4 regions of the Cellvibrio sp. BR genome follow, and region 4 is predicted to be linked to each of the others. Evidence: predicted binding sites of a transcription regulator. Region 4 holds the regulator's gene; each other region holds the start of a gene.
The links. The regulator LexA, encoded in region 4, represses DNA repair genes until DNA is damaged. The targets are predictions, from matches to a motif close to ACTGTNTNTANANACAGT.
Positions count from the first base shown of each region.

Region 1 (2,209 bases), on a different contig from region 4:
GTTTTCCATAGTGGAGTATTTGTGGGCCTTCGTGCATGGCGCGCCCTATACCGTGACCGCAATATTCACGCACGACTGAATAACCATTAGCGCTGGCAAATTGTTGAATTGCAAAACCAATATCGCCGAGGGTTGCACCAGGTTTTACCGCGCGGATTCCTTGCCACATGGCCTCGTAGGTTTTATCTACTAATTTTTTTGCCAGCGGCGACACCTCGCCGATCATATACATTTTGCTGGAATCAGCAATAAATCCATTTTTTTCCAGCGTAATGTCGACATTAATAATATCGCCGCTTTTTAAAAATTGAGTTGCAGAAGGCATTCCGTGACAGACAACATCGTTAACGGAGGTGTTTAATGAATAAGGAAAATCATATTGCCCCTTACTTGCCGGACGGGCATTGAGTTCGTTGGTAATAAAACGCTCTACCACATCATTAATTTCCATGGTCGATATACCAGCTTTTACCAGCGGATCAAGGTAGGCGAAAACAGAGGCAAGTAACCGCCCTGATTCACGCATCACATTTAATTCAGCGCTGTTTTTTAAAAAAACCTTATCCATGATTTCTTTTGCCTAGGGGAATGGGTTGATTTATTTCAACGGCGGCAAGTTGTAATTGTTCGCGCAAAATCTCGCTGTAGGTAAGAGTGGGGTTGGTTTCAGCCAGCATGCCAATTTTTATCCAAAATTCCGCTTGTGAATTGATAGAGCGCACCATTGCTGAGCTCGCTTTACGGATCTCCTCATGCAGTTCATCGCTAATTTTGACAATGCCCATAAATACCTCAATATATGAAACGTATATGCATCGTATATTCGTTGCAGGGGGAAATCAAGCGGCCTGGTCGCCCGAGTAAGGGTGGGGGCTAGTGGTTTAAGGTTCTGTTTGCAGGATCAGGCAATAATCCGCTTGGATCGAGCAAACTTATCATCGGCTATTTGATAAATACTAAATTCCATTTATCTGTGGTGTTGATTGTCATGTTTGGTTGTCACGGTGATCGCGAATTGGCCGTGCGACGAACTAAATTTTTAATCGGGATTAAACGTGTCGTTTTAATAACGCAACGCTCGCTAAAGCAAATCAGTCAGTTTAGTTTTGTTAATCCTGCTTTCCTTATGGGCATTCAGGTGGGATTATCGAACGGTTTGTTAGTGCAGTGCCTGAAATTCCGATGATAAATGTAATAACGCGGATGCCTGTCTATGTCTAATCAGTTTTATCATTTACTCGCCTCCTGGCTGCCACTCAAAGATAGCGCCAACTGGGTGCTGGGCGCGGTTATTCAAACGCGCGGTTCGGTGTATCGCAAAACTGGCGCGCTAATGTTGCTGAGTGATGCGGGCCATCAATTGGGTATGCTGAGTGGTGGCTGCATTGAATCCGATTTGTTGTTGCAAGCGCGTAAGGTTATCGCGTTGGGGAAATCCCGCCGTGTGGTGTACGACGCGAGCGACGATAGTAATATCGCCTGGCGCTTGGGCATAGGCTGCGGTGGCGCAGCTGAAATTGTGTTGCACCCCTGTAATTCCACCAATGATTTTTTGCGCCTGCCGGAAATTTTTTCCTGTTTGCAGCAACAGCACGCCTGTCGTTTTGAGTTGCAAATAGAGGATGCTTTTGCCAGCTTCACACCATGCTCGCGTGCGTTTAGCCAGCGTCAGCATGGCAGTTTGAAGCGCGCCGATGACACGGATAACGGCAAACAAATCCTCACGACCTTAATTAATCCGCTACCCCATTTATTAGTTCTGGGCAGTGGCGTGGATTTAATTCCCCTGTGCCAGCTCGCGCTGATTTTAGGTTGGCGCATCACACTGGTGGATCAACGCTTAAATCCCCACAAACGCGAAAATTTTCCGCCGCAAATTAGCGCGTTGAACACAACCGTTGCCGAATTGGATGATGAATTATTGCACAGCGTGGATGGCATTATTATCGCCCACCACAATTTGCGTTTGGATGCAGCTGCCGTCGCGGCTTTGCAAGCGCGAACGCTCGCCAATCCTTACATCGGTTTGCTTGGCCCTGCAAAACGCAAAGCGGATGTGCTGGTCGCTGCCGGATTTGATGAGGCGCAATTGAATTGCCTCATTGCCGGGCCTATGGGTTTAGCCTTGGGCGGTGATTTACCGGAGAGCATCGCCTTGTCGGTATTGGCGGAATGTCACGCAAAAATATTTGGCAGCAGCGCCCAACCT
Region 1 is NZ_JH668204.1:187,086-189,294, forward strand. Features, by position in the region: gene map (type I methionyl aminopeptidase) at 1-568, opposite strand, end outside; gene O59_RS16705 (ParD-like family protein) at 561-785, opposite strand; gene O59_RS16710 (XdhC family protein) at 1,214-2,209, shown strand, end outside.
Region 1: the regulator LexA is predicted to act here: its motif matches at 889-906, upstream of O59_RS16705 (ParD-like family protein).

Region 2 (2,209 bases), on a different contig from region 4:
GGGTTTATACTATTAAAACGGTTGCTAAATAACTGGTTCTTGGCGGCCTCGCAATGAGGCCGCTGTTATGCCGACCGATTAAACAGCTCCAATTGCACAAAATGATTGTGCTCGCGTAAATCAATAAACCTCACTCCCACGCCCAGCAAGCGTACCGGTTGTTCTTTACGGTGATAGGCTTCGCTGCACAATGCGATAAATTCATCGGGTTGAATGCCGGTTGCGCTGCGTTCAATGGTGGTGGTGCTGAAATCAGAGAATTTTATTTTTACGAACAGTTTTATGATTTTGTAATCATCATCCACCCGACGTAAACGTATTGCCAGTTGTTGGCTGAGTGCTGGTAGTTCATGCAAGCACTGCGGTAGGTTTTGTAAATCTTTTGCGAAAGTATTTTCTACGCTGAGTGATTTGCGGCGTCGGTCTACCGTTAATTCCCGCTCATCTATCCCGCGGCTTAATTTGTAAAGGCGGGAACCCATTTGACCAAAGCGCTGCGACAATTCAAACACCGACAGTTTTTGTAAGTCGGCGCAGGTAAAAATACTGAGTTCTGCTAATTTACTTGCCATGGCTTTGCCCACGCCAAAAATCTTTTTCACTGGCAGTTGCGCCACAAAGCTATCTACTTGTGCAGGAGTAATCACAAACTGGCCGTTGGGTTTGTTCCAATCGCTGGCGATTTTGGCGAGAAATTTATTGGGCGCTATGCCCGCCGAAACCGTGATGCCAATTTCCCGTTGAATGCGCGCGCGAATTTCCTGGGCGATACGGGTTGCACTACCCTGGTGGTGCTTGCAGTCGCTGACATCCAGAAACGCTTCGTCCAGCGAGAGTGGCTCGATTAAATCGGTGTAGTCGTAAAAAATGTTGCGCATTTGCTGCGAAGCTTCGCGATAAGCATCCATACGGTGCGGCAGGATCAATAAATCTGGACAGAGACGCATCGCGGTACTGGAGGGCATGGCGGAGTGCACACCAAAGCGGCGCGCCTCGTAATTGCAGGTGGAGATAACCCCGCGCCGATCGCTGCTACCGCCCACGGCAATCGGGCGACGGGCCAAGCTTGGGTCATCGCGCATTTCTATCGCGGCAAAAAAACAATCGGCATCGCAGTGAATGATTTTGCGCATGGTGAAAAGGCAACAGTAGAGGCATAGTTAATAAGATGGCTGTATTTAAATACAGTATTTGGTGCCTGTCATCTATTTTCACTTATGAATCTATTTTCATTGAAATGCGATGTCGTAAATTTAGGTTAACTTGTATGACAATAAGACCTTTTTGCCTTTATGCTCGCTACTAACCGATGTTCAACAGACGGCGGCGTTAGATAGATAACAACAAATAGGAGACATCTATGAGAATGATAAAACCATTGGTAATGGCCCTCGGGTTGGGCATGAGCATTGCTGCTCTGGCCGACACCCAAGTCAAAATCGATACCACCAAAACCGGTCCGGTCATCAATAAAAACATCTACAGTCAATTCGCCGAGCATTTGGGTCGGGGGATTTATGAAGGCCTGTGGGTTGGTCCCGAATCTACCATTCCCAACACCAAGGGTTGGCGCAATGACGTGGTTGGTGCCTTAAAAGAATTGCAGGTGCCGCTGATCCGCTGGCCTGGCGGGTGTTTTGCCGATGAATATCATTGGCGTGAAGGTATTGGCCCGCGTGGCGAACGCCCGGCACGTGTTAATACCAACTGGGGCGGCGTGATAGAAGATAACGCAGTAGGCACGCATGAGTTCTTCGATCTGGTTGAAATGCTTGGCGCGGAAGCTTACGTAAACGGCAACCTGGGAACCGGCACCCCGCAGGAGATGGCAGAGTGGCTGGAGTACATGACCTCGGACAGTAAATCCACGCTTGCTGAGCTGCGCCGCAAAAACGGCCGTGATAAACCCTTCCGTGTGCATTATTTTGCGATTGGCAACGAGGCATGGGGTTGTGGCGGCAATATGACCCCCGAGTTCTACACCCATCTTTACAAGCAATACGCCAGCTTCCTCAAAACACCAAAGGACAATACGCCTGTTTTAATTGCGAGCGGCGGCCACACTGAAGACACCAGCTGGGCGGATCACCTGACTGCCAACGTGAAACCCAATTGGGCATTGCGTATGGATGCGGTGAGTTTCCACTACTACACCTTGCCGACTGGCGATTGGGTGAAAAAAGGTGCTGCGACGGGTTTCCCCGAAAGT
Region 2 is NZ_JH668202.1:468,267-470,475, reverse strand. Features, by position in the region: gene O59_RS12345 (glycosyl hydrolase) at 1-32, shown strand, start outside; gene dinB (DNA polymerase IV) at 66-1,133, opposite strand; gene O59_RS12335 (alpha-N-arabinofuranosidase) at 1,367-2,209, shown strand, end outside.
Region 2: the regulator LexA is predicted to act here: its motif matches at 1,172-1,189, upstream of dinB (DNA polymerase IV).

Region 3 (2,209 bases), on a different contig from region 4:
GCGCCACAAACCAGTTATTGCCGATTGCTTCACCATTGGTTTGACCGGCTTGGGTATCGCCCGCAAAAAAGTAGAGCGGCATGCCGTTCAGTGCCCACTGCATTTCGCCGCTGGCGCGCTGCACCAAACTGTAGGGTGCGGTGGCAACGGCACCGGCGTGAGCCATTAACGCTGGCCAATTGGTGAGGCAGGTACCGGAACAATTGCTGACACCAGCGGTGTCATTATCGAAGGTATAGAGCGTAAACCCGTTGCGCTCGGCGGTGCTGGTTTGTTCAACGCCGTCAACCGGCACTGCCAATTTCACACTGCCCGCTGCCGCAAGATGACTACCGAGGGTGGCGTTGGCAACAATCCGGGTAGGCATTGGCCGTGCAAGCAACCAGTTGGGGATGGCTTTGCCAGTGGTTTCACCCGCATTGGTATCACCAATAAAAAAGTACAAGGGTTGGCCTTGGTAGGCCCACTGCAATGCCGGGCCCGCGGTGCCCATGCTGCGCTCAATAATCGAATAGGGTGCGCTGGCTTGATCGCCCGGGTTGGCTAACAGTGGCGGCCAATTGGCCAGGCAAGTACCGCTGCAGTTGGACACGCCGGCGGTGTCATTGGCAAAGGTGTAGAGGCTAAAACCAGTGCGATTTTGTAGCTGCGCGACAAAACTGGTGTTGCCGGAATCCTCGGGCATGCCCACCAACACCTCACCGCTTGCGACAAAATAATCGCCATCGGCACTATTGAGCTGGCTATCGATTAATACCACGGGCGGTACCAATGCCGGTGCCACCGAGCTGGATGACGCTGAACTGGATACTACCGAGCTTGAAGCCGGCGCACTGGATGCAGGTTCGCTGGATAAAGGCGTACTGCTGGGCGCGACCGAACTGGCCGGTGTACTACTGGGTGCGATGGAACTGGCGACCACACTGGAGTAGGCCGTGCTGCCGGGCGTGGATGAATAGCCACCACCTCCACCGCTACCGCCTCCGCCACCACAGGCGCTGAGTAGGGCAGTGCAGGAAAGCGCGATTAACAAGGCGCGATAAGATGTGCGAGTAAGCGGGTTCATGGTAATTCCTCCTGGGATTTGGTTGTCGGAGGAACTTACGGGCAATGCTTGAAAAGGTTGCAGGGGAAATCATTTTTGTTAAATCAAAGGCGACTAACGAATCGCCAAGGCTTGCCAAAGCGCCAATTCGCGCTCAAGATTACTGTTTATTTATACAGTATTTGAGGTGCGGCCATGACCAACGATTATCCGGAGTTTAGCGACCCCGCCCCCTGGATCGAAAAACCCTTGCAGGCGATTAAAGGGCGGGGCGCGGTGAGCAATATGGCGGGGCGCTTTGAAACCCAACTGATTGAAACCGTCGATGACGGCTGGGCCGCTTACAGCGACGATACCGATATCAACCCCGCGCTCAACACCAGTGTCACAGCCGAACTCGCCAAGACGATTCTCAGCCGCAACCAGTCGCCGGATTTGCCGTTTAGTGTGTCGCTTAACCCCTATCGCGGCTGCGAACACGGTTGTGTCTACTGTTTTGCGCGCCCCACCCACGCCTATTTAGGGCTGTCGCCGGGGCTGGATTTTGAGACCCGGCTCTACGCCAAAACCAACGCGCCGGAATTGCTGCGCCGCGAACTCGCCCATCACCAGTATCAGGCCAGCCCGATTGCGCTGGGCATTAATACCGATGCATATCAGCCGGTGGAACGGGCGTTGCGCATCACCCGCCAGTGTCTGGAGGTATTAGATGAATGCCGGCATCCGGTGGGGATAATCACCAAATCAGCACTGATTGAGCGGGATCTGGATTTGCTCAAACCTATGGCCGACAACAACCTGATTGCCGCCGCGGTCACCATCACTACGCTTGATCACCACATTGCGCGCACCCTTGAACCGCGCGCCGCATCGCCCACACGGCGTTTACAAACCATTGAAAAACTGGCGCAGGCGGGCATTCCGGTACTGGTGAGTGTGGCGCCGGTGATTCCGTTTATCACTGAACAGGAGCTGGAAAAGGTGATGCAAGCGGCAGCCAGTGCGGGCGCAACCGCCGCTGGCTACACCGTGCTACGCCTACCCTGGGAGGTAAACCCGCTGTTCCAGCAATGGCTGCAAACCCACTTCCCCGAACGGGCGCAGCGGGTGATGAATCGCATTCGCGATATGCGCGGCGGCAAGGATTACGACGCCAACTTCGCC
Region 3 is NZ_JH668200.1:505,210-507,418, forward strand. Features, by position in the region: gene O59_RS02100 (lipoprotein) at 1-1,066, opposite strand, end outside; gene O59_RS02105 (PA0069 family radical SAM protein) at 1,241-2,209, shown strand, end outside.
Region 3: the regulator LexA is predicted to act here: its motif matches at 1,208-1,225, upstream of O59_RS02105 (PA0069 family radical SAM protein).

Region 4 (2,209 bases):
TCGTTGGTGTAATGAAGCGAATTCTGCCTAATCGTTTGCTGGATAAACTTCTGCTCAAAATAGGCGGTTAATTCATTTTCGATTCAGTCATGAGAATTAAATTAACAATATCTATAACGGGGGAAAAACGATGGCCAAATATACCGCTCCATTCATTTTATGCACCGCTTTACTAGCAACCACCGCGAATGCCGATTCCCTTCGCTGCAATGGTCAACTCGCCAGTGCGGGCGATACAAAAGCGGATATTATCGAACTGTGTGGTGAGCCACTGATGACCGATAGCTACTGCGAGCCCTCCGCCGCAATCACCACTCCACAAGGTGTTCAAAACGGCAACAACAACATTCAAAACAATGTCGCCATTCAAACCTGCACGGAAGTCGAGATCTGGACCTACAACCCAGGCAAAGGCAAATTTATGACCCATCTGTATTTTACTCAGGGCGAATTGCGCAACATTCGCTATGGCAACAGGGTGAAATAACAGCAGTTTGAAAAACTATTGCACAAGCTGATTTACTGTATATAATCACAGACACTGTACAGATAAACAGACCCAGGAGTGCACTATGTTTGACTTAACGCCCCGACAGGAACAGGTACTGCAATTGATCCGCAGTTATGCGGATGAAACCGGTTATCCACCTACCCGCGCCGAAATCGCACGTATCTTAGGTTTTAAGTCAGCAAATGCTGCCGAAGAACATATCAAAGCGCTTGCTCGCAAAGGGGCAATCGAAATTATCCCCGGCGCATCGCGCGGTATTAAATTACCTGAATTGCAAGCGGGCATTCCTATTATCGGACGAGTTGCTGCAGGCAACCCGATCCTTGCACAAGAACATATTGAAGATTACTGCAACATTCCCACCAGCTTCTTTTCGCCCAGCGCTGACTTCTTTCTGCGAGTGCATGGCATGAGCATGAAAGATGCCGGCATTCTTGATGGTGACTTACTCGCAGTACATAAAACTGATCAGGCACGCAATGGCCAAATCGTTGTCGCCCGTATTGGTGAAGAAGTCACAGTAAAACGATTCAAGCGTGCAGGTAACCGCGCACAAGTTGAGTTATGGCCAGAGAACCCCGATTTCGATGTCATTCTGGTTGATACCCGCGACCAGGAATTCAGTATTGAAGGTTTAAGCGTAGGAGTAATTCGCCGTGACTAATATCGCTCGTGTTATACCCCAACATACCCCCAACCAGAAAACTGCCAGCGGTGTCACCGAGCTGGTATTAACCAGCGACTCGCCAGAACAGCTCGCCCTGCTATTGCCCATGATTGCATTTTTAAGCAATAGCGCCAGTGACCGCTGGATTACCTGGATCGCACCGCACAATATCAGTAGGGATTTGCTTGAATCCTACGGCGTAAATACTCGCTTTATCCGCGTTATTCATGCGCAAGATCCACAGGCTCTGTTGTGGATAACCTGGGAGGCACTGTCTGCTGGCAACAGCCACACGGTTATATCCAGTCCTGGGAAATTAAGTGATAAGGAGCTGTCACAGCTGGAGACGGCAGCAGCAAAAGGTCAATGTCAGGGGTTGCTGCTACGTGTTAGATAAATTCAAGTTGAATAATGGAGATCAAGGACGATAACAACCTCGCTTAATCAATGCAGCATCATTTTTTCCAGCTCGGATAATTCACTAAAATTATCATCCAATTGGGCTTCTGCCTGCTGATCTGCAATTTCCCCTGCTACATCCATTCCCGCTTCAATCATCGCTTTGGCGACCATGAACTTTTCCTCTCCCAGAAATGCCAGAGATTCCTGCGAAAAACGAATTGTTACCAAGGGCTCATTAGTCTCGCTATCTGCGCGTTGCAAGGCAACATCGCCATTCGTCAGCTCAACAATTTCATAAAAGGAAGACATAGGGTTCCCGTTATTGACGCAAGAAAAGGGCGCGCATTCTAACACCCAATGTTATGGAAGCCTATTTACCAGCCATTTATCAGGCGTTGTACTTGAAAAATATCAACCCACGCGAGGGATTGCCTGCAATAACAAGCAACCGGCAGAACTTTTAAGCCTGTGGCCAGCATGGGTGTTAGCAGGAATTAGTGCCACATCACCGCTAGCCAATGTGGCAGCAGCGGCATCATCACCAATAATTACGTCTCCTTCCAACACCATTAACAAGCAATAGCGCTCAACATCAAAGTGATGAATACCATTCAAGGCAATCCGGCGTA
Region 4 is NZ_JH668201.1:350,212-352,420, reverse strand. Features, by position in the region: gene O59_RS06745 (SDR family oxidoreductase) at 1-71, shown strand, start outside; gene O59_RS06740 (DUF2845 domain-containing protein) at 131-487, shown strand; gene lexA (transcriptional repressor LexA) at 573-1,175, shown strand; gene O59_RS06730 (cell division inhibitor SulA) at 1,168-1,575, shown strand; gene O59_RS06725 (hypothetical protein) at 1,623-1,889, opposite strand; gene O59_RS06720 (hypothetical protein) at 1,992-2,209, opposite strand, start outside.